Regions from separate parts of the Actinomadura luzonensis genome, predicted to be linked through region 2. Evidence: riboswitches for the same ligand, from Rfam matches in the RefSeq annotation. Region 2 holds a riboswitch; each other region holds the start of a gene.
What was found. Region 2 has a riboswitch for cyclic di-AMP ahead of MF672_RS43925 (C40 family peptidase). Riboswitches for the same ligand answer to the same signal wherever they lie in the genome.
Positions count from the first base shown of each region.

Region 1: it holds a riboswitch for cyclic di-AMP, as region 2 does, so the genes downstream of both, MF672_RS20045 (CHAP domain-containing protein) here and MF672_RS43925 (C40 family peptidase) in region 2, are expected to answer to the same signal.
Region 3: it holds a riboswitch for cyclic di-AMP, as region 2 does, so the genes downstream of both, MF672_RS29670 (VldE C-terminal domain-containing protein) here and MF672_RS43925 (C40 family peptidase) in region 2, are expected to answer to the same signal.
Region 4: it holds a riboswitch for cyclic di-AMP, as region 2 does, so the genes downstream of both, MF672_RS01895 (hypothetical protein) here and MF672_RS43925 (C40 family peptidase) in region 2, are expected to answer to the same signal.

Region 1 is NZ_JAKRKC020000001.1:4,120,385-4,125,613, forward strand. It holds gene MF672_RS20030 (hypothetical protein) at 1-167, opposite strand, end outside; gene MF672_RS20035 (aldo/keto reductase) at 290-1,111, shown strand; gene MF672_RS20040 (Gfo/Idh/MocA family protein) at 1,132-2,085, shown strand; cyclic di-AMP (ydaO/yuaA leader) riboswitch at 2,208-2,345, shown strand; gene MF672_RS20045 (CHAP domain-containing protein) at 2,358-3,098, shown strand; gene MF672_RS20050 (PadR family transcriptional regulator) at 3,188-3,760, opposite strand; gene MF672_RS20055 (class II aldolase/adducin family protein) at 3,974-4,843, shown strand; gene MF672_RS20060 (VOC family protein) at 4,840-5,229, shown strand, end outside.
Region 2 is NZ_JAKRKC020000002.1:2,920,064-2,925,292, reverse strand. It holds gene MF672_RS43935 (M48 family metallopeptidase) at 1-125, opposite strand, end outside; gene MF672_RS43930 (basic secretory family protein) at 139-933, opposite strand; gene MF672_RS43925 (C40 family peptidase) at 1,024-1,551, opposite strand; cyclic di-AMP (ydaO/yuaA leader) riboswitch at 1,625-1,787, opposite strand; gene MF672_RS43920 (C40 family peptidase) at 2,194-3,120, opposite strand; gene MF672_RS43915 (NYN domain-containing protein) at 3,262-4,584, opposite strand; gene MF672_RS43910 (phosphotransferase family protein) at 4,729-5,229, shown strand, end outside.
Region 3 is NZ_JAKRKC020000001.1:6,270,554-6,275,782, forward strand. It holds gene MF672_RS29650 (ATP-binding protein) at 1-230, shown strand, start outside; gene MF672_RS29655 (DinB family protein) at 269-769, opposite strand; gene MF672_RS29660 (hypothetical protein) at 781-1,533, opposite strand; gene MF672_RS29665 (2'-5' RNA ligase family protein) at 1,538-2,158, opposite strand; gene MF672_RS29670 (VldE C-terminal domain-containing protein) at 2,305-3,291, opposite strand; cyclic di-AMP (ydaO/yuaA leader) riboswitch at 3,299-3,439, opposite strand; gene galT (galactose-1-phosphate uridylyltransferase) at 3,508-4,587, opposite strand; gene MF672_RS29680 (DeoR/GlpR family DNA-binding transcription regulator) at 4,584-5,229, opposite strand, start outside.
Region 4 is NZ_JAKRKC020000001.1:389,303-394,531, forward strand. It holds gene MF672_RS01870 (roadblock/LC7 domain-containing protein) at 1-196, shown strand, start outside; gene MF672_RS01875 (DUF4388 domain-containing protein) at 200-1,015, shown strand; gene MF672_RS01880 (roadblock/LC7 domain-containing protein) at 1,045-1,419, shown strand; gene MF672_RS01885 (hypothetical protein) at 1,446-1,817, shown strand; gene MF672_RS01890 (alpha/beta hydrolase) at 1,878-2,723, opposite strand; gene MF672_RS01895 (hypothetical protein) at 2,776-3,711, opposite strand; cyclic di-AMP (ydaO/yuaA leader) riboswitch at 3,935-4,070, opposite strand; gene MF672_RS01900 (DUF5302 domain-containing protein) at 4,199-4,399, opposite strand; gene MF672_RS01905 (MDR family MFS transporter) at 4,448-5,229, opposite strand, start outside.

The DNA.
Region 1 (5,229 bases), on a different contig from region 2:
TCCGGCAGCCCCAGCGAGCGCAGCTCCTTGCGGGTGGCCTTCAGCGGCCGCAGGCCCGCGCGCGGCACGACGGCCGTCTCGGGCCCGAGGAGCCCGGCGTGGTGGGCCTCGACGGCGCACAGCATCTGGAGCGGGGACTCCACCCAGGCCGACGCCTGTCCGACCACTCGTTGCCCTCCCGACCGGGTGTTGGGGCCCTCCCAGCCTGGGGTGATGGCCCGTTCATGACCCCGCTAAGTTACCCCTGCCGCCTTAAGCCGCTCGGAACGCGACGTGAACAATGGAGGGTATGAACTCGCTCATGCTCAACACCGACGGCGTGCAGATCCCGCAGCTCGGGTTCGGCGTCTGGCAGATACCCGGCGACGAGGCCGAGCAGGCCGTGCGGACCGCGCTGGAGGCCGGCTACCGGCACATCGACACCGCCGCCGCGTACGGCAACGAGGAGGGCGTGGGCCGGGCCGTGCGCGACAGCGGGCTGCCGCGCGAGAAGGTGTTCGTCACCACCAAGCTGTGGAACGGCGACCACGGCCGCGCCGAGCAGGCCTTCGACGAGAGCCTGTCCCGTCTCGGCCTCGACTACGTCGACCTCTACCTCATCCACTGGCCGGTCCCGCGGCAGGACGCGTACGTGCAGGCGTGGCGGGCCTTCGAGAAGATCTACCGCGACGGCCGGGCCAGGGCGATCGGCGTGTCCAACTTCACCGTCCGGACGCTGACCCGGCTGATGGAGGAGACCGACATCACGCCGTCCATCAACCAGATCGAGCTGCACCCCTACCTGCAGCAGCGCGAGATGCGCGACTTCCACGAGGCCAACGGCATCCTGACCGAGGCGTGGAGCCCGCTCGGGCAGGGCCGGGGCCTGCTGGGCGACCCGGCGCTCGCGGTGCTGTCGGAGAAGTACGGCAAGACGCCGGCTCAGATCGTGCTCCGCTGGCACCTGCAGCTCGGCAACGTGGTCATCCCGAAGTCCGCCACCCCGGCGCGGATCAAGGAGAACATCGACGTGTTCGACTTCATCCTGGACACCGAGGACATGGCCGCTCTCGGGGCCCTCAACCAGGGCAAGCGCCTCGGACCGGACCCCGACACGTTCAACGTCGCCTGACCCGTCTACGATCTCGCCTTGTGCGAGATTTTGCGTGGGGCATAGCGGCGACCGGCGGCATCGCCCGGACGGTGGGGGCGGCCATCGCGGCCGAGCCCGGCATGCGGGTGGCCGCGGTCGGCTCCCGCGACCTCGGGCGGGCGCGGGCGCTGGCCGCGACGCTGGGCGCGGAGTCGGCGCACGGCTCCTACGAGCAGTTGTGCGCCGACCCGGCCGTCGACGCGGTCTACGTCGCCACGCCGCACGCCCAGCACCTCCAGGTGGCCGAGGCCGCCATCGCGCACGGCAAGGCCGTGCTGTGCGAGAAGCCGCTCGCGGCCACCGTCGAGGACGCCGCGACCATGGTGCGCCTGGCGCGCGAGGCGGGCGTCTTCCTCATGGAGGCGATGTGGATGCGGTTCAACCCGCTCATCCGCCTGATCGCCGCCGACGAGCGCTTCGGCGAGATCCGCTCGGTGCAGGCGTCCTTCGGCTTCGCGCTGCCCTACGACCCCGCGCACCGGCTGTGGGCGCCCGAGCTGGGCGGCGGCGCGCTGCTCGACCTCGGGATCTACCCGTTCGGGCTGGCCCAGCTCCTGCTCGGCCGGCCCGCCGGGCTGCACGTGACCGGCTCGCTCGCTTCGAACGGGGTGGACGCCGAGACGGCCGGGGTGCTGACCTACCCGGGGGGCCGGCACGCCCTCGTGGCGACCTCGCTGCTCGCCGACTACCCCAACGACGCCCGGGTCGTGGGCACCGGGCTGCGGGCGGAGATCCCGGCCCCGTTCTGGGCGCCGCAGCGGATCGTGCTGAGCGGTCCCGGCGTGGAGCGGGAGGAGCACGTGCTGGATCCGGCCGACAACGGCTACGCCGGCGAGCTGCGCGAGGTGCGCGCCGCGGTGGCCGAGGGCAGGACCGAATCAGCGATCATGCCTCTTGACGAATCCCTTGCCATGATGGGGCTTCTGGCCGAGGCGCGGGGGCAACTCGCTTAGCTGGGCTTTTATGGATTTGTAATCCCCTTGCCATGTGTATTACCTTGTGGGGCATCTCAGGGCATACGTCCGGTTTGTCCGGCTATGTCTGACCATCAAGTGAGAGATCACATCACAGGATCGTCCTGTGACCGCTGAATCCGCCCACGGGCGGAACCGGGGACCCACGTCCTTTGGGGTGAGTCGGCACCGCGGTGCCGTAGGGCAGCTTCCACGCCCGAACCCGTCAGCTAACCCGGTAAGCGGCATGGAAGCAAGGAGCAACCCCCTCGATGGCCATGCACCGCATCACCGCTGCCCGAAAGATCGACATCGCCCGCGCCGCGCTCGGCGCGACCATCGCCGCCGCCGCGTTCGGCGCCCACTCCGCCGCGAACGCCGACAGCGCCCCGGCCACCGCCGGGCAGCACCTCGCCACCTCCACCAGCGCCACCACCGCCACCACCGGCACCGCCGGCACCGCTGACGCCCGCCCCGCCGACCACGCCGCGCCCCGGGCCCACGAAGAGACCAAGATCAGCGTCACCGCCGACCAGGTGCTGGCGCTGGCCCGCTCCCAGGTCGGCACCAGCGAGAATGCCGCCGGCGGCGGCACCCCGTACCAGCAGTGGTACGCCGGCTCCCGGCGGGCCGCCGAGACCATCGCCCGCGACGGCGGCTCCCCCACCGCCTACCTCAACGCCCCCTGGTGCGCCATGTTCGTCTCCTGGGTCGGCGAGAAGACCGGCGCCCGCCCGCAGGTCGGCTGGGACGCCTACACCGTCACCTACGCCAAGTGGTTCCAGGCCAACCACCGCTTCGGCGCCCTGGCCAAGCCCGGCGCCGTGGTGTTCTTCTCCTGGAGCGGCAGCAAGGACCTCGACGACATCAACCACGTCGGGTTCGTCGTCAAGGACAACCAGAACGGCACCATCTCCACCATCGAGGGCAACACCGGCAACGGCAAGGTGGAGGAGCGCGTCCGGCCCAAGTCGCAGGTCGTCGGCTACGGCTACCCCGAGTACGCCTCCTGAGCCACTCCCCCACGCCACTCCCCCACGCACGAGCGCGCGTCCCCATCGCCCGGGGACGCGCGCTCGTCGCTTTCCCGGCTCTTCCCGGATCACGCCTCCAGGAGGCGCAGGCTCTCGCGCGCCCACTCGGCGCGGGCCGTCGCGACGGCGATCTGCCCGGCGAAGACGTGCGCCTTCAGCGCGGCGATGCGGTCGTGCTCGGCCGCCGGGCGGCTCTTCAGCCGCTCCTTGATCAGGTCGGTCTCCTTGGCCAGCAGCGCCTCGCGGTGCGCGCGCCACTCGGCGACCAGCTGCTCCTGCTCGGCGATGAACGCCTTCAGCACCGACGCCGCCCGGTCGGGCTCGATCATGTCGAAGAACAACGCCTGCAGGAAGAACGCGTCACGCGCCGGCGGCGGCGGGTGCGGGGTGGCGAGCCAGGTGCGCAGCTCCGCCAGGCCGCGCTCGGTGATCGAGTAGACGGTGCGGCTCAGCCTGGTGCCCCGGACCTCCTTCTGGCCCTCGATGAGCCCGGCCTGCTCCATCTGGCGCAGCGTGGGATAGATCTGGCTCTGCGGCGCCGACCACACCCAGCGCGGGGCGGCCTCGAAGAAGCGGGTCAGCTCGTACCCGTTCATGGGGCGCGCCTCCAGGACGCCGAGCAGCGCGTGCTGAAGCGACATGCCCTCCAGCATAGGGACGGGGTGAACGCTTCCTCTAGAACAGGTATGGAGATACATGTATTGTCCTCCCTGTCTTGAGAGGGGCTGGGGTCGTGCGCGGCTCTGACTTGTGCGGGCCGGGCCGTGGGAACGCGGCGCGGCCTTGTCCGGGGCGGGCCGAGTCGTGCGGAGCTGGCGCGGCGGCCTGGTGGGCGAGCGGGAGAGGTGACGGCGGTGCACACGGAGCCGGATGGCGAGACCGCGCGCGCGGAAGCGGCGCCCGGCATGCCGTCCACGCCGGGGCAGCGGGTCGCTACGGAGCCTGCTGGGGCGGAGCGGGCTGTGGTGGAGCTGGTGGCGGCGGGGCGGGCGTTGGCGGGGGCGGGGCTGGTGACCGCGTTCGGGCACGTCTCCGTGCGGATCGCTCCCGACCGCCTGCTGATGACGCCGCCGTCGCCCCTCGGGACCCTCACCCCGGCCTCCCCGTACGCCGAGATCCCGCTCGACGCGAACGACCTGCCCGCCGGCGCGCCGCGCGAGGCGTGGATCCACGTCGAGCTGGCGCGCGCCCGGCCCGGCGCCGGCGCGATCTGCCGGGCGCAGCCGCCCGTCGCCACCGCTCTCGCCGCGGCCGGGGTGCCGATCCGGCCGCTGCACGGGCAGGGGGCCTTCCTCGGCCCCGAGGTGCCCGTGTTCGACGACGCGGTGCTCGTCCGGGACCGGGAGCGCGGCCGGGCGCTGGCGGAACGGCTCGGCGCGGCCCCCGCCGTGATCCTGCGCGGCAACGGGGCGGTGACCGTCGGCGCGACCGCCGGCGAGACCGTCGCGCTCATGTGGGTGCTGGAGGCCAGCGCCCGCATGAACGCCACCGCCTGGAGCGTCACCACCCCGAAGACCGCCACCCCGAAGACCGCCACCCCGAAGAAGGTCGCCCCGGAGGCCGCCGCCCCGAAGACCGTCGGGCCCGCCCTCGCGGGTCCCGTCCCCGCCGGTCCGGGTCCCGCCGGGCCCGTGCCGCTCTCGCCCGCCGAGCAGGAGGCGTGGCGAGCCGCCCAGCCCGAACTCCTCGCCCGCGTCTGGGCCTACCTCCAGGAGCCGTCATGATCGAGTTAACCGACATCGCCTACGTGCGCTCCGGCGCCGCCGACCTCGACAACGCCGTGCGCTTCGCGGTGGACGTCGTCGGCATGGAGCTGACCGCCCGCGAGAACGGCGTCGCCTACCTGCGCGCCGACCAGCGTCACCACTGCCTGGCCCTGGTCGAGGGCGAGTCCGGCGTCATCAGCTCCGGCTTCCTCGTCCGCGACGAGGACGCGCTGGCGGCCGCCGAGACCGAGCTGGAGAAGGCCGGCGTGAGCGTCGCGCGGGGCGGCGCCGAGGAGGCGCGCTCGCGCCGGGTCCGCGACTTCCTGTCCTTCGACGACCCCTTCGGCAACCGCGTCGACCTCGCCGTCGACCAGGTGACGCTGACCGCCCCGGTCCGGCACGGC
Region 2 (5,229 bases):
ACGGCCCCGCGCCCGCCACTCACGGCGTCGTGCGCGCCGGCCCGGTTCCCGCCGGCCCGGTTCCCGCCGGTCCGGGTCGTGTTCGCGGGTGCCGCCGGGTCGCCGGTCTCCCGTCGTTCGCTCATCCGCCTCCCCTTCCTACCCGAGCTGTTCCCGCACGTACCCGCGCCACCGCGCCGTCAGCGTGGCCACGGAGAGCCCCAGCGGGGCGAGCGCCCGCTCGACGCCCGTCGCCTGGGCTGCACGGTAGAGCCGTACCAGGGTCCCCTCACTGAACCGGTCCGCGAGGAAGCGACACGCCAGCCACGCCTCCTGGTACGCCCGCGCGAGCCGCGCCGGGTCGCGCCCGTCCGCCGCGAAAGCCGCGGGTCCGGGCAATTCGCCGGGCAGGCGTCCGGCCCGGACCTCGCCGGCCAGTTCGGCGGCGGCGACCGGCACGGGCAGCCCGGCGTCGCGGTAGCCGACGTAGTCGGCGAACCCCTCGTACAGCCAGGGGGGCAGGCGGTCGGTGCCGGCGGCCACGTGGGTGAGCTCGTGGGTGAGCACGACGTCCCTGCCGGTGGGGTTGAGGCGGGCGAAGGCGTCCGGGACGACGATGACGCGGTCGCCGTCGGCGAGGGCGGCCAGGCCGGCCACGGGCCCGGCGCCGACCAGCCGGGCCGCCTCGGCGGCGCTCGCCGGGACGACGACCAGGGGCCGTACCGGCTCGCCGAGGACGTCCGCGACCCGGAGGGCGGCGGTGTCGGCCCGCCGCGCCAGCTCGGCGAGCGTCGCGGCCGGCGTGCCGTGCCCGACGACCACGGAGCGGGCCCCGCGTGCCGTGACGGTCTCCCCCGGCCACAACGCGCGGGGGACGGCCGCGCTCGCGGCGGGGACGAGGGCGAGGAGCAGGAGGGCGCCCGTCGCGGCTCGTCGGCTCACCTGCTCGGACACGTTGCCCGATGCTAGCGGGGGCGGGGCGGCCGGGGGCGGGAAGGGGACAGCCCCGCCCGATCCCCTCGCGGGGATCGTGGCGGGGCCGTGTCACATGCCGGGACGGACCGCGCCCACGAACGACGACCTGCGCCATCCGCTCAGCTTGTCGATGCGTACCCGTTCGCCTGTCCGCGGCGAATGGATCATTCTGCCCTTGCCGACGTACATGCCCACGTGGCCGAGCCCGTTGAAGAACATCAGGTCGCCTGGCTTGAGGTGCTTCCACGAGACCTTCGTCCTGATGCGGGCGAACTGGCTGCTCGCCACGCGAGGGAGCCTGACCCCGGCCTTCCTCCAGGCGTACTGGACGAGTCCGGAGCAGTCGAACGAGCCGGGGCCGGTGCCGCCGTAGCGGTACGGGTCACCGATCTGGTTCTTGGCCACGGCGACGGCCCGGTGGGCCCTCGCCTGTTGCCGGGCGGCCTTGGCGGCCCTGGCCGACCTGGTCGTTCTCGCCGACCGGGTGGTCTTCGCCGACGTGGTCGTGCGGGCCGTGGAGGCCGTGGAGGTGTCGCTTGCCGCCGCCGCCTGGGCCGCGGGGGCATGGAGGATCACACCTCCGGCCGTCACGGTCATGGTGAGCGCCGCGCCGCTGAGGGCAAGGCGGGACAGACGGGGGTTGAGAGGGGAGGTAGACAGGATTTCTCCTTGAGTCTTCCACGAACGCCTACCGGGTTAGCTGACGGATTCGGGCCTGGAAGTAGCCCTACGGCGCCGCGGTGGCGCCGATTCACCCCTGATCCCTGGCGAACGGGATCGATGGGTCCCCGGCTCCGTGCCTCCTGGCTGCACGGATTCGGCAGGTCGCCGCCCTGGAAGCGCGTCTTCGCGCGCATGGGGATGCGGGGGCGACCGGCGGATTGTCTATCTGTCACACATCGGGGGGAACCGATGGAGGTTGCCGCGACATGGCGTGCCGCTGCGACGCCAGAAGTTACGCCGAAGGTCAAGGAACGGCAAAACGCCAGTCAGCTTGTCAAGATCAGACAGGGGGTCGAGTCAGAATCGAAACCCCTGCTGGAACACCAGGTTCCGTTACCTAAATGTGACCCTTCTCACAATTCCCGGCACACGCCGCTGTAAGGTACCAATTGTCACTTTTGTCACACCTGTCACAGGGCTGACACGTGGGCACGCTCCCACGAGACCCCCGGGAGACACGGGTCTGATGGGACCGAAACCAGTCAGGCGACAGCCCGGAACGCGGGCGATCCGGGCTCAGGGCCGGATGGCGCCGACCAGGGACCGGCCGTACGACGAGAGCTTGACGATCTTGACGACGTCGCCCGTCTGCGGGGCGTGCACGATCTGCCCGTTGCCCGCGTACATGCTGACGTGGCCCAGCCCCTCGCTGAAGATGAGGTCGCCGGGCTGCAGCGCGTCCAGGCTCACCCGCCGGCTCGCCCCCCAGGCCCACTGCTGCCAGGTCGTGCGCGGCAGCGACACGCCCGCGGCCCGCCAGCTCGCCTGCGTGAGCCCCGAGCAGTCCCAGCCGCCCGGGCCCGTCCCGCCGAACACGTACGGCTTGCCGACCTGGGCGAAGGCGAAGCGCAGCGCGGCGGCGGCGCTGCCCGAGGCGGAGCCGGTGTACTTGACGCCGGTGCTGTTCGGGTTGCCGGCCTTGTAGGCGTTCAGCTTGTTCAGCAGCTTCTTCTGCTCGGCGATCAGCTTGAGGATCTCCGAGCGTTCCTTCTCGACCCCGTCGCGCTCCTCGTCGGCCGACTCCAGCGCCTTCTCGGCCTTGTCACGCTCGGTCTTCAGCCCGCGGTTCTCCCGGTCGAAGGCGCTCAGCTTCTCGGCCCGCTCCTTGGAGACCTGGCCGGCCAGCGCGAGCCGGGCGAGGAAGTCGTCGGGGTCGTCGGAGCCGAGGAAGCCCGGCAGGGACGTGACGTCGCCGCCGAGCTGGTAGCTGTCGACCGCCATGGTGATGACCTGGGCGCGCAGGTCGGCGACGGTGGCCAGCTTGCGCTTGTAGCTCTCGTTGAGCTTGGTGTAGGCGCTCTTGGCGGCCTTGTAGCGCTCGGTGGCGGTGTTGTAGCGGTCGACGACCTTGTCCGCCTTGTCGTTGAGCTTCTCCAGCTTGGCCTTGGCCTGGGCGAGCGTGGGCTTGGGATCAGCGACCGCGGCTCCCGTGGGTGCAAGCACCAGTCCGAACGCGATCCCCGCGGCCACCGGTACCCGGCCAAACCTCACTGCGTCGCCTCCCAGGGGTAAACATCTGGGGCGAATAGTACAGAAGTGGCGCGTGGGGTCTCACCCGAACGCCCAAAACGAGCAAGTCGTAATCTAGGCGCGACCCAGGCGACGCAGCAGCAAAGCAGACGGAACGGGTCTGGCGCCCATGCGCCGCACCGACTCGGCCACCTCGCGGTCGGAGGACACGACGGCGATGGCCCGCCCCGGCGGCTCGGCGCGCACGAGTTGCCGGATGAGGTCGTCGGCGATCTCGCCCGGGTCGCTGAACAGCACCCGCACCCCGCGCGGCGCCACGACCTGCACCGGGGCGTTGAGCTCGGCCCCGTCGAAGACGACCGTCACCTCGACCCGGGTCTGCGCGGCCAGCCCGCCGAGCCCGGTCATGAGCCGGTTGCGCTGGTCGGCGAGCGTGAGCGTGCCGTAGCCGGTCTTGGTGACGTTGTAGCCGTCGATGATGAGGTGGACCTGCGGCACCGCGAGAAGCTGGTCGAGGAGCTGCGGGTCGTCGTCGGCCAGCGCCCGCGCGGGCACGCCGCGCACCCCCGGCCGCTCGCCGGTGTGGGCGGTGACGGAGTCGGCGGGCCGGCTGATGGTGGTGGGCAGCCCGAGCTCCCTGCGCAGCCCGGCGGAGGCGTCCTGGAGCGCGTCGAGCAGCACCCGGATGCGGGCGTCCTCCAGGCTGCGGCCCTCGCGGGCGGCCCGGCGGGAGGCTTCGAGCTGCTTCTCCACGTCCGACAGCCGCTCGCGCAGCCGCCGCAGCTCGGACTCCCCCGCGCTGCCCGCGGCCACGGCGGCGGTGCGCGCCTCCTCGGCCGCGCGCTCCATCTCCTCGGCGCGGGCCACGGCGGCCTTGGCCCGCTCGCGGGCGTCGTGGAGCTTGCGGCGCAGGTCGGAGTTCTCCGCGCGGGCCAGCTTGAGCTGCTCGCGCAGCCGGTCGGACTCCTCCTTGGCGGCGCTCTTCTGCGCGGCGAGCTGCTCGCGCAGCCGGGAGACGACCTCCTCGCGCTCGGAGCCCTCGGCGGCCACGGCGGACTGCGCGAGGTCGCTGCGGGCGAGCTCGATCATCTCCTCCCAGCCGGGCGGCCGGGTGAGGTAGGCCGCCGCGGCCACCAGCACGGGGTCGGCGGCGGGCGGGATGACGCCGTCGGCCAGCGAGGACACCAGCTCGGGCCAGCCGGCGGCCACCGACTCGGCGACCAGCTCGCGGAACTTCTTGTCGTTCTCGAGCTGCGCGGCGATGGGCGCGCTGCCGAGTTTGGCCCGTTTGCGGGCCTCGAACTTGGCGATGCCCCGGAGGGGCGGCGGGATCGTGGCAGGGGGCATCGTCCCGAGAACCGTGGCCGCCAGGTCGACGACATTGAGCCGCACCTGCTCGGGAAGCGGGCGAGACAGGCCTTCACCCGCTGAACTCATCCCACTTGTCCCTTCGTGACATGCCCTTTCAGACAAGGGTACGGCTGCCGCGTACCTGACCGTAACGGCCACCCGTGTATGGACGAGCGCTTGGTTGGGGGTGTACGACAGGTGAACGGCGGATGTTCGTCTGGGAGGCCCACCGTGACGGAGCAGATGCGCACCTCCACCCGCGACCTGGGAGAACTGCGCGAGCAGGTGACCGCGTGGCTGCGCGGCCGGGTCGGCGGGGACGCCACCGTGTCCGAGCTGGCCCGGCCCACCGACAACGGCATGTCGAGCGAGACCCTGTTCTTCACCGCGGCCTGGGGCGGACGGCGAACCCGCTGCGTGGCGCGGCTGGCGCCCGCGGGAGAAGCTGTTCCAGTCTTCCCCTCCTACGATCTGCGGTCGCAGTTCGAGATCATGCGGCTGGCCAGGGAAAAAGCTGGAATCCCAGCACCGAGGACGTTGTGGTTCGAGCCCGACCCGGGGCCGCTCGGCAGCCCGTTCTTCGTCATGGAGCGCGCCGACGGGCTGGTGCCGCCCGACGTGCTGCCCTACACGTTCGGCGGCTGGCTCTGCGAGGCGTCGCCCGAGGAGCAGCGGAGGCTGCAGGAGGCGAGCGTGGGCGTCGTGGCGGCGCTGCACGGGACGGCGTTCAGC
Region 3 (5,229 bases), on a different contig from region 2:
GGGCCTCCGGGCGGCGCGAGATCGAGCTGCTGCTCATGCGGGTCACGCCCCACGTGCTGCTGGCCGTGGCCGACCCGAGCGACGAGGTGCCGCGCCGCAAGGAGCCCGACTTCATCTCCGAGAACGGCCGCGGGCTCTACATCGTCGAGACCTACAGCCAGAGCTGGGGCTGGGACCGGCTGGCCCGGGGCGGCAAGGCCGTCTGGGCGCTGTTCCGCACCGAGTCCTGACCGGCCTCCCCGGCCGCCTGTCTCCCGTCAGTCCCCCGTCAGTCGCCCGTCGCGCCGTCGATGCGCTCGCGCAGCAGGTCGGCGTGGCCGTTGTGGCGGGCGTACTCCTCGATCATGTGGACCAGGATCCAGCGGTGCGTGCACTCGCGGCCGTTGCGGTCGCCCACGGCCTCCAGGGGCTTGGCGGCGGAGATCGCGCGGGCCCGCTCGACCTCGTCGCGCCAGGTCGCGAACGCCTCCTCCACCGAGGCGGTGTCGACCTCGTTGAAGTCGGCGTCGTTGTCGCGGTCCTTGTCCCACAGCTTGGGGACGTCCTCGCCGTTCAGCACGCGGCGGAACCACGCGCGCTCGACGTGCGCCATGTGCCGGACCAGCCCGAGCAGGGAGAGCGTGGACGGCGGCGCGCTGCGCAGGCGCAGCTGCTCGTCGCTCAGGCCCTCGCATTTGTAGACGAGGGTGGCGCGGTGCCATTCGAGCCAGTTGCCGAGCACGGTGCGCTCGTCCCCGGTGAGCGGGGGCGGGATACGGGAGTCTGTCACGGGATCCGACCTTATCGCGCGCTCTGAGCACGGTGTCCGGTCTGCAGGACGCGGCAGACCGCCTCGCGCACGCCGTCGTCCCGTACCTTGCCGACGAAGTCCTCGGGCGTGCCGCCGCACAGGCGGCGCAGCTCCGGCGAGGCGTCGAGGAGGTCCTGGATCAGGACGCGTTGCGGGGCGAGCCGCCGGGGCGCGCCCCCGGGGCCGGCCAGGCAGCCGTGCCTGCCGGTGTAGACCGAGACGGGCGGGCGGCGCAGGCCGGACTCCAGCGTGACGGGCCGGTCCAGGAGGCGGCGCTCGTAGTTGGGCTCGGTGAGGTCGAGGGCGGCGAGCTGGCGCTCGTCCAGCCAGAGCACGAACAGCCGGGAGGTCTCCCCCGGCGTGCCGATCGGCGCGGCGGGCACGTAGCCCCACCTGCTGACGTGCGCCGACACCCCCGGCGCGACACCGGGGACGTCGGCGAGCGTCATCGGCACGACCGGGCGCACGGCGTGGCCGCGGAACTTGCGCAGCAGCTGGCCGGGCGCGGCGTTCGAGCCGACCGCGGCCACCGGATGACGCTCGGCCATCGGCGCGAACCCGCCGCCGGCCAGGAGCGCGGCGAGGCTCCGGCCGCCCGCCTCCCACTCCTCCGGGCCGCGCCCGGCGGCGGGGCGCAGCGGCAGGTACGCCGCGTCGAACAGCACGCCCGAGGTCGCCGGGATCCGGCCGGGATAGGTGAGCGGGCGCGCGATCGGGTCGTCCGCGAACAGCGGCGTGCCCACCGGATCACCCGCCCAGCCGGGCCTCGGCGCGGGTCGTCCACCTGTAGACCCACTCGGGGGCGAGCACCCGCTCCTGGACGATCAGCGCCACCCGGTCCACCTCGACCTCGGCGGGGCCGGCGGTCACGGCGCGCAGCGCCTCCTCGTACGGCCCGGCCGACCCCGGGGCGCCCGCGTAGGTGAGGCTGACGTGCGGCCAGAAGCCCCCCGCCGGCTCCGGCACCGGCGTCACGGCGGCGATCCCGGCCCGGACCTCGTCCCTGAGGCGGCGCACCGCGTCGGCGGGCGCCGGCTCCAGGACCACCCCTTCCCCGGCCACCGCCGCCCGGTGGAAGGTCAGCGTGAACGGCGGGAGCCGCCGCAGCCGCACGGCGACCGCCGCCGCCACGGCGTCGAGGCGCGTGGGCGGCACCTCGTCCGCCCAGCCCACGGACTGCATGGTCAGGTGCAGCCAGCGGACCGGGACCGGGTGGTGGCCGGGCACCCGCGCCAGCGCCTCCTGGTAGCGCTCCGCCAGGCGGTGCAGGCGGGGAGCGCGTTCGAAGGTCAGGTGCCAGGTGCAGGCCAGCCGGCCGGGGCGCCAGCCCTCGCGCGGCCACCAGTGCGCGCGTACCTCGTCCGCCACCGGCGGCACCTCCTTCGGCCTGCTCCGGGACGCCGCCATTCTCCCAGCCGCCCGGCGGGTCAGGAGCGGGGCGGCGTGACGTGCAGGACGATCACGCCGGACGGCAGGGACCGGGCCTCGGGGCGGGCCCCTCGATGTCCGGAATCTCAGTTCATCGAGATGTGGACGTGGTCGTAGTGGTTCTCGGTGACGCTGCCGCGGTCGGACATCGCGCGCCAGCCGGAGCCCGAGTTGATGCGCTGCTTCCAGATCACGTACTTGATGCCGAGCTTGTCCTGGTTCTGCAGGGCCCAGGCGGCGATGCGGTCGCCGAGGGCGCTGTCGGCGGCGGTGGGCATGGTGCCGCCGGAGCTCATCATGAAGTCGCAGGCCCGGCCGAGCGGGTGCTCGCCGCTGGAGCCGGCGCGGAAGCAGCCCACGCTGAACGGCAGCGCGAAGTTCTTCTCCACCTGCGCGCGCATGAGGCGGGTGCGCGGGGTGATGTTGTCCGTCCCTGAGGGCAGCTCGGGGGCCCAGCTTCCGTCGGAGTTGCGGCCGGTGCCGTACGGGACGAGGTCGGCCAGCTTCTCCTTGATGTCGTCGATGACGTCCTCGGCCTTCTTCCGCTGCTCGGCGACCGTGGCCGCGTCGCCGCGGATCCTGGTCGCCAGCGCCTGGGCCTCGGCGGCGGCCTTCTTCTTCTCGTCGCGGGCCTTGGCCACGCCCTGGACCAGCGCCTCCTGCTCGGTGATGAGCTGCCCGAGCACGGCCGCGCTGGCGCCGTCCAGCATGAAGCCCGGCACCGGGGGGTTGCCGTTCTGGTAGCGGAGGCGGGCGAGCTCGGCGACGCGCTGCTCAGAGGCGGCCAGCGTGCGCTCGGCGGCGGCCAGGCGCTCCTTGGCGGCGCTCGCGGCCTCCTGGGCCTTGGCCAGCTCGACGCGCTTGAGGTTGTACTGCTCGATGAGCTTGTCGACCTTGGTGTTGAGCTGCTTGAGCTGGGCCCGCAGCTCCGACTCCTCGGGCTTCGGCGCGGCGGCCGCCGTCCGTGCCCCGGCGAGGGCCGGAGCCGCCGGGAGGACGGCGAGGGTGGCGAGGACGGTGACGAGGCCGGTCACCAGGCTGATGGCAAGGGGCGCGGGGGACGGAGCCGCCACGTGCTGATGTTCCTCTCCCTGAGCCGGCCGGGTTAGCTGACGGGTTCGGGCGTGAGAGTGTCGTCCCTACCACCGAAGTGGATTCACCCCAGGTGCGGTGGGTCCCCGGCTCCCGGGCGACGCGCCCGGGATTAGGCGTGCAACGGCTGTTACCGCCGGTACATATGGGGATATTAATGGTAGATCACGAGTCATGCGACCCCAAGTAGAAATCCATTAGTGATCAAGTTGTGATCGGAGCAGGCGCGCCGCCTCCTCCGGCAGCACGTCGTTGACGAAGGCGCCCATCGCCGACTCCGACCCCGCCAGGTACTTCAGCTTCTCCGGCGCCCGCCTGATGCTGAACAGCTCCAGGTGCAGGTACGCCAGGTCGCGCCCCTCACGCACGGGCGCCTGGTGCCAGGCCGAGATGTACGGCATCACCACGCCGAACAACCCGTCGAAGGCCCGCAGCACCGAGGTGTAGAGCGGCGCGAACGCGGCCCGCTCGGCGTCGCTCAGCGCGGGCAGGTCGGGCACCTGCCGGTGCGGATACACGTGCACCTCGAACGGCCAGCGCGCGGCGGCCGGCACGAACGCCGTCCAGTGCTCGTTCGCGGTCACGACGCGGGTGCCCGCCGCCCGCTCGGCGGCGAGGACGTCGGCGAACAGGTTGCCCGCCCCCCGGTGCCGGGCGGCCGCGCCGAGGTGCAGCTTGGTGCGCGGGGTGACGTACGGGTAGGCGTAGATCTGCCCGTGCGGGTGCGCGAGCGTGATGCCGATCTCCGAGCCCCGGTTCTCGAAGCAGAACACCTGCTCCACGCCCTCGATGCCGGACAGCTCCGCGGTGCGGTCGGCCCACGCCTCCATGACCAGCTCGACACGGTCGTCGGACAGGCGGGAGAAGCTGGAGTCGTGGTCGGAGGTGAAGCAGACGACCTCGCAGCGGCCGGCGCCGGGACGGACCGCGCTGAGGCCGCCGACCTCCTCATAAGTCCCGAAATTTCGGGAGAAGGAGGGGAAACGGTTCTCGAAGACCACCACGTCGTAGTCGTCCGCCGGGATCTCCGTCGACCGGCCCTCCCTCGACGGGCACAGCGGGCACTCGGCGGCCGTGCCCGTCGGCTGGAACGTCCGCGTCTGCCGGTGCCCGGCGATCGCGACCCACTCCTCCGTCAGCGGGTCGTAGCGCAGCTCGGAGGCCACCGGCCGGGGGCCCAGCTCGCGCCGGTCCACCGCGCTGCGGTCGGCGTCGTCGCGCCGGTCGAAGTAGATGAGCTCCCGGCCGTCGGCCAGGTGGGTGATGGTGCGCTTCAAAGCGAGCCCTCTTCCGCGATGATGAGTTCTCCGGCCCGGTCGGCCAGCTCGGTGCGTGCGTCCTGCGGCAGCCCCGCGTCGCTGATGACCACGTCGGCCTCGCTCAGCTCGGCGATGGTGCTGATGCCGACCGTGTTCCACTTGGTGTGGTCGGCCGGGACCACCAGGCGGCCGGCCGCCGCCACCAGCTCCCTGTCGGTCTCCGACTCCAGCAGGTTGGGCGTGGTGAACCCGGCCCGCACGCTCATCCCGTGGACGCCGAGGAAGAGCGTGTCCACGTGCAGGCGGCGGATCGCGGCCACCGCGACCGGGCCCACCAACGCGTCGGAGGGGGTGCGCACCCCGCCGGTCAGCACGACCGTGCGGTCGGCGCGCGGGCTGCGGTGGAAGACCTCGGCGACGGGGATGGAGTTGGTGATCACGGTGAGCTCGGGCACGCTCACGAGGTGGTGGGCGAGGGCCCACGTGGTGGTGCCGGCCGACAGCGCGACGGCGGTGCCCGGCCGGACGAGGCGGGCGGCGCGGCGGGCGATGGCCTGCTTCTCCGGCTGCTGGCGGGCGGACTTGGCGGTGAAGCCCGGCTCCTCGGTGGAGCCGGGGCCGAGGGCGGTCGCGCCGCCGTGCACCTTCTCCAGCAGGCCG
Region 4 (5,229 bases), on a different contig from region 2:
CCGGACCTGTCCGGGCGACGTCGTACGCATCGACGACATGATGGTCACCACGGACAAGGGCCACCATCTGCTCCGGCTGATGGAGACCGTGTTCGAGGGGCCGCTCGTCATCTACGTGCGCCTGGACCTGGAGCGCTCCAACCTCGCTCTGGCCCGGCACCGTCTCCAGTCCATCGCCGGCCGCTTGACGACGTGACCCATGACCAGGCTGGACACCCTCCTCGCCGGGCTCGCCCGAGAACGCTCGACGGGCGCGCTCCGGGTCGGCCGCAGCGGCACCATCTTCCTGTCGGACGGGCGCGTGACGTACATGGAGTGCGCCCAGGTGCCGAGCCTCGAGCGGCTGCTCACCGCCAGGGGGCGGATGACGGAGGCGGCGCTCCGCGCGGTGCAGGCCGAGGGCGGCTGCGCACGGCTGCTCCAGGAGGGCTCGCTCACCCAGGGCGAGCTGCAGTACGCCGTCCTCGGCGCGGTGCTCGACGCCGCCTTCTTCCTGCTGCCCATGAACGGGACCCGGCCCAAGTTCCGTCCCGGCGAGGAGCACTGGCTCGGCGGGCAGTGGTTCTTCGACGTGGCGGGGCTGGTGCGCGAGTGCGCGCGGCGGCGGGCCCAGCTCGCCACCGTCTGGCCCGCGGCCGACGTGGACGTCAGCCCGGTGCGGCCGGTCGCCGCGCTGCCCGGGCACGGGGTGACGCTCGACCGGGTCCAGTGGGAGGTGCTGGTCCGGGCCGACCACAAGGCGACGCCGCTGGAGCTGGCCAAGCAGGTCGGCCGGTCGGGCTACTCGGTGCTGCTGGCGGTGCGGCGGCTGGCCGCCGCCGGGCTGCTGGCCGCCCCGGACCCGCAGCCGGCCGAGGACGAGGCGCGGCTGCCGAAGCGGGCGCGCGGCGAGCTGCCGCGACCGCCCCACCATCCGGAGGCCCCGCGGTTGCCCGCAGGGCCGCCCATCACGGGGGACCCGACCGATATAGCGCTGCTGTTGCGGCTGAAGAAGGCGCTAGAGGAGCTGTCGTGAGGTTTCCCTCACTCAGGAGGAGGCCACGGGTGGAACTGAGCCAAGAGGTTCTGGAGGAGATGACGCTCCTGCGCGAGCGCACTCCGGACGTGAGCGGGAGCGTCGCCTGCACCGTGGACGGCCTGCAGGTGGCCTGCGACCTGCCCGACGAGATCGGCGAGCAGGCGGCGGCCCTGGCCGCGGCGCTGCTCGCCATGAGCAGGCGCATGCTGATCATGACGCATCAGGGCGCCTTCGAGGAGACGCTGATCTCCGGCACCGCCGGCTTCGTGGCCTTCTACGCGGCCGGCCCCACGATCGTCCTCACAGTCCTGGCCGGGCCCGGCACGAACGTCGGGCTCCTGCGGCTGGAGGGCAGGAAGACGGCCGCCGCGGTGGCGGCCGTCGCAGCACGCAAGCACTGACCCATCCCGGCAGAGAAGGAGGAATCATGGCAGGCATGGACGTCTCTCTCAAGGAGATGATGACGATCGACGGTGCGGTCGGCGCGGCTGTCGTCGACTACGGCAGCGGCATGGCGCTCGGCACCCTCGGCGGTTCGAAGGACCTGGACCTCCAGGTCGCCGCCGCGGGCAACACCGAGGTCGTCAAGGCGAAGCTGCGGACGATGGACTCGCTGGGCCTCAAGGAGAGCATCGAGGACATCCTGATCACGCTGAGCGGGCAGTACCACATCATCCGCCCGATCACGGGCCGCAGCGGCAAGGGGCTGTTCCTCTACCTGGCGCTCGACCGGGGGCGGGCCAACCTGGCCATGGCCCGCCACCAACTTCGCGGCATCGAGGAGAAGCTGGAGGTCTGACGCCGTCCGCCCGTGGCCCGCGCCCCCGATCCAGGGGTGCGGGCCGCGTCGTGCCGTCGCTCAGGCGCTCGTGAGCTTGGTGATCTCGGCGGCGATGTCGGGCCAGAGCGCGCGCGGCAGGTCGTGCCCCATGCCCGGGTAGGTCACCAGCCGGGCGCCGGGGATCGCGGCGGCCGTGGCCTGGCCGCCCGCGAGCGGGACGAGCTGGTCGGCCTCGCCGTGCAGCACCAGCGTGGGCACGCGCACCCGGCCGAGGGCCTCCACCCGGCTGCCCGACGCCATGATCGCGGCGAGCTGGCGGCCGGTGCCCGCCGGGTCGAAGCAGCGGTCGTAGGCCAGCCCGGCGAGCGTGGTGACGCGCTCGCGGTCCAGCTCGTAGCCCGGCGACCCGATGACGGACCAGGTCCGCACCGCCTGCTCCAGCACGCCGTCGCGGTCGGCGGCGGGGCGGGCCATGAGGATGGCGGCGGCCTCCTGCGTCGGCGGGGCGATCTCCGGGCCCGGGGTGGACATGATGGAGGTCAGGCTCAGCACGCGCTCCGGATGGCGGACGGCCAGCGCCTGGGCGATCATCCCGCCCATCGAGGCGCCCACCACGTGAGCCCGCGGCCAGCCGAGGGCGTCCATGAGGCCGGCCGTGTCGTCGGCCATGTCGTCCAGCAGGTACGGCGGAGCCGTCCCCATGCCGGGCAGGCCGGCCTCCGCGAAGTGCGTGGACAGGCCGGCGTCGCGGTTGTCGAACCGGACGACGTGGTGCCCCTGCTCGGCCAGGAGCTCGCAGAACTCCTCGTCCCAGTGGATGAGCTGGGCGCCGAGGCCCATGATGAGGAGGAGCGGGCGGCCTTCTGGCGCGCCGAAGCTCTCGTAGGCGATGTCGATGCCGTTGGCGGTTACGCGGGTGGTCACCCGACCAGAATGTCATTCTGGTCCGGCGTCCGTAAAGGGTGACAGGCCGGTGTCAGCCCCTGGTCACCAGCCGGCGGAGGCGGTCGCCGCCCAGCACGACGCCGCCGCCCGCGAGGGCCAGCACGAACGACAGCAGCATGCCGGCCACGCCGGTGCCGGCCTCCTTCGCCTCCACGGCGGCCGGGGCGGCCTGGGTGTGGCGGCCGACGACGGTCTCGACGCCCGCGCGCCCGCCGGGGGCGGCGGCGACGGCCTTGCCCGCGGCGGCCCGCCCGTCCTCCGCCTCCGCCCGCGCTGCCTCCGCGGCGGCGTCGTCGGCGGCGTCGGCGGCGGCGTCGTCGTCCGCGGCGGCTACGGGCTCGGCGGCCTCGGCGGCCTTCTCCTGCGGCTGCTCCGCCGCCATCGGCTTGGCGGCCGGCTGCTCCGCCTTCTCCTCGGCGAGCACCTTCGGCGGCTCGGCCGGGTTGTCGTCGCGCTCGGACCAGGCGCCGGTGGAGAAGGCGACCGGGTAGTTCTTCTTGCCGACGCCGTCGCCCCACTTGGTGATGACATAGTCGATCTTGATGTGGCCCTCGCCGCCGATGCCGTCCACGCCCAGGGTGTCGGAGTTGAACCTGCCCCCGGTCAGCTCGGCGAAGGTCTTGGCGTCCAGGTCGAGCATGACGCCGCGGCTGGAGGGCTCGCCGGGGCCGCGGTCGCCGACGAAGAAGGGCATCTTCTTGCCCTCGTACATCACGTAGCCCTCGGTCAGCAGGGGCCAGCTCGGGCTGGCGGCCAGCCCCTTCTGCATCGGCTTGCCGCTGGCCGGCAGGCCGGTGTCGCCGGCCCGACCGGAGGAGTCGTCCCAGAAGTAGGAGGCCGTGGTCGAGCCCTCGAGCAGGATCTTCTCGTCGGTGTCAGCGTGGGCGGGGGTGCAGACGGCGGTGAGCGCGCCGATCGAGCAGGCGGTGAGCACGGCGAACGAACGCAGGCCGAAATGGGCAGACATGGAGCAGTGAGGTCCTTCGCGAGGGGACGGGGAGACACGCTCAGGGAAGAAGGGCGCAGCCGGGGAGGACACCTGACGGGGGAGGCTGCGCGGAGCGCGGAGAGAACCTGGAGGCGGGGCCGCTCAGCGGGCGGCCGGCACTACACAGTCCGGGAGGGGGCACTCTGGAATGGCGACGCGTGGGGAGCCGGCGTCCGGGGGTGTGACGCGGTGGGGCATGCGGGGTTCCTCTCCATCACGCCTACCGGGTTAGCTGACGGGTTCGGGCGAGGAGATGCCCTACCGGCGCAGTGCCGGATTCACCCCAACAAGGTGGGTCCCCGGTTCCCGAGGGGCTCGGGATTCGGCTGGTTGATTGGCTGACACTTAACCACGCGTACCGGACGAACGCAAACGAATCGTCATGAATCGGGCGAAAGATCTACCTATCTCCTGGGCAAAGAAAGAGGGGGCGCGGAATAACCGCGCCCCCTTCGTCAAGCCGGCCTCAGCCGCCGCTCTTGCGCCTGAAGGATCGTTTGTTCGCAGCCGGACCGTGCGTCCCATGGATCTTCGACGGGTCGCCGCCCCTGCCACCAGCGCCGTTGCCCGCGGCCTGGCCGCGCTTGCGCTCCAGCGCCTCGCGGAACTTGCGCTTCATCTCGTCCTCGGGAGTTTCGCTGACTTCCGGCTCCGGTGATTCCGCCATTGAGGACCTCCATGGTGTTGGGACCCCTCCAGCTTCGCACGATGCTCCTTACGATGCGAAACCGGCTTCAATCTTGCTCGGCGGCGCAGCGGGCGTCTCCAGCCGCCTGCCGGGCATGGCCGCCAGCGCCACGAAGGCGATCAGCGCTCCGGCCACGCCGATCGACGGGATGACGGCCGCCGCGGCGGCGGCGTGGGCGGCGGGCAGGCCGTGCGCCGGGGCCTCCGCCGCGACGGTCGAGGTGTAGAGGGTGCCGCCCACGGCCAGCGCCACCGAGCCGCCGATCTGGCGGAAGAAGGTGAGGTTGGCCGAGGCCGTGCCGATGTACTGGGGCGGCACCGCCTGCTGCACGGCCACGGTCAGCCCCGACAGCATCGGCCCCATGCCGAGCCCGATCAGCGCCATCCAGGCCGCGAGCGCCAGGCCGCCGGTGTCGCGCGCGAGGTTGAGGCAGAGCAGCGTGCCGGCCGTCAGCAGGAACGGGGAGACCAGCAGCCACGGCTTGTAGACCCTGGTCCTGGACATGAGCGTGCCCATGAGCGCGCTGCCGGCGACCATCGCCAGTGTCATCGGGTAGATCCGCAGGCCCGACTCCGTGGCGCTGGCGCCCAGGGCCTCCTGGAAGTAACGCGGCAGGAAGACGACTCCCGCGTACATGCAGAAGGCCGTGACGAACGAGGTCGCGTTCACCAGCGTGTACGTCCGCACGCCGAACAGGTGCAGCGGCATGATCGGGTTGGCCGCCCGCCGCTCCACCGCCACGAACGCGGCGAGCGCGGCCAGCGCGAGCAGGATGGGCCCCGCCACGGCCGCGTCGGTCCAGGTGTGGC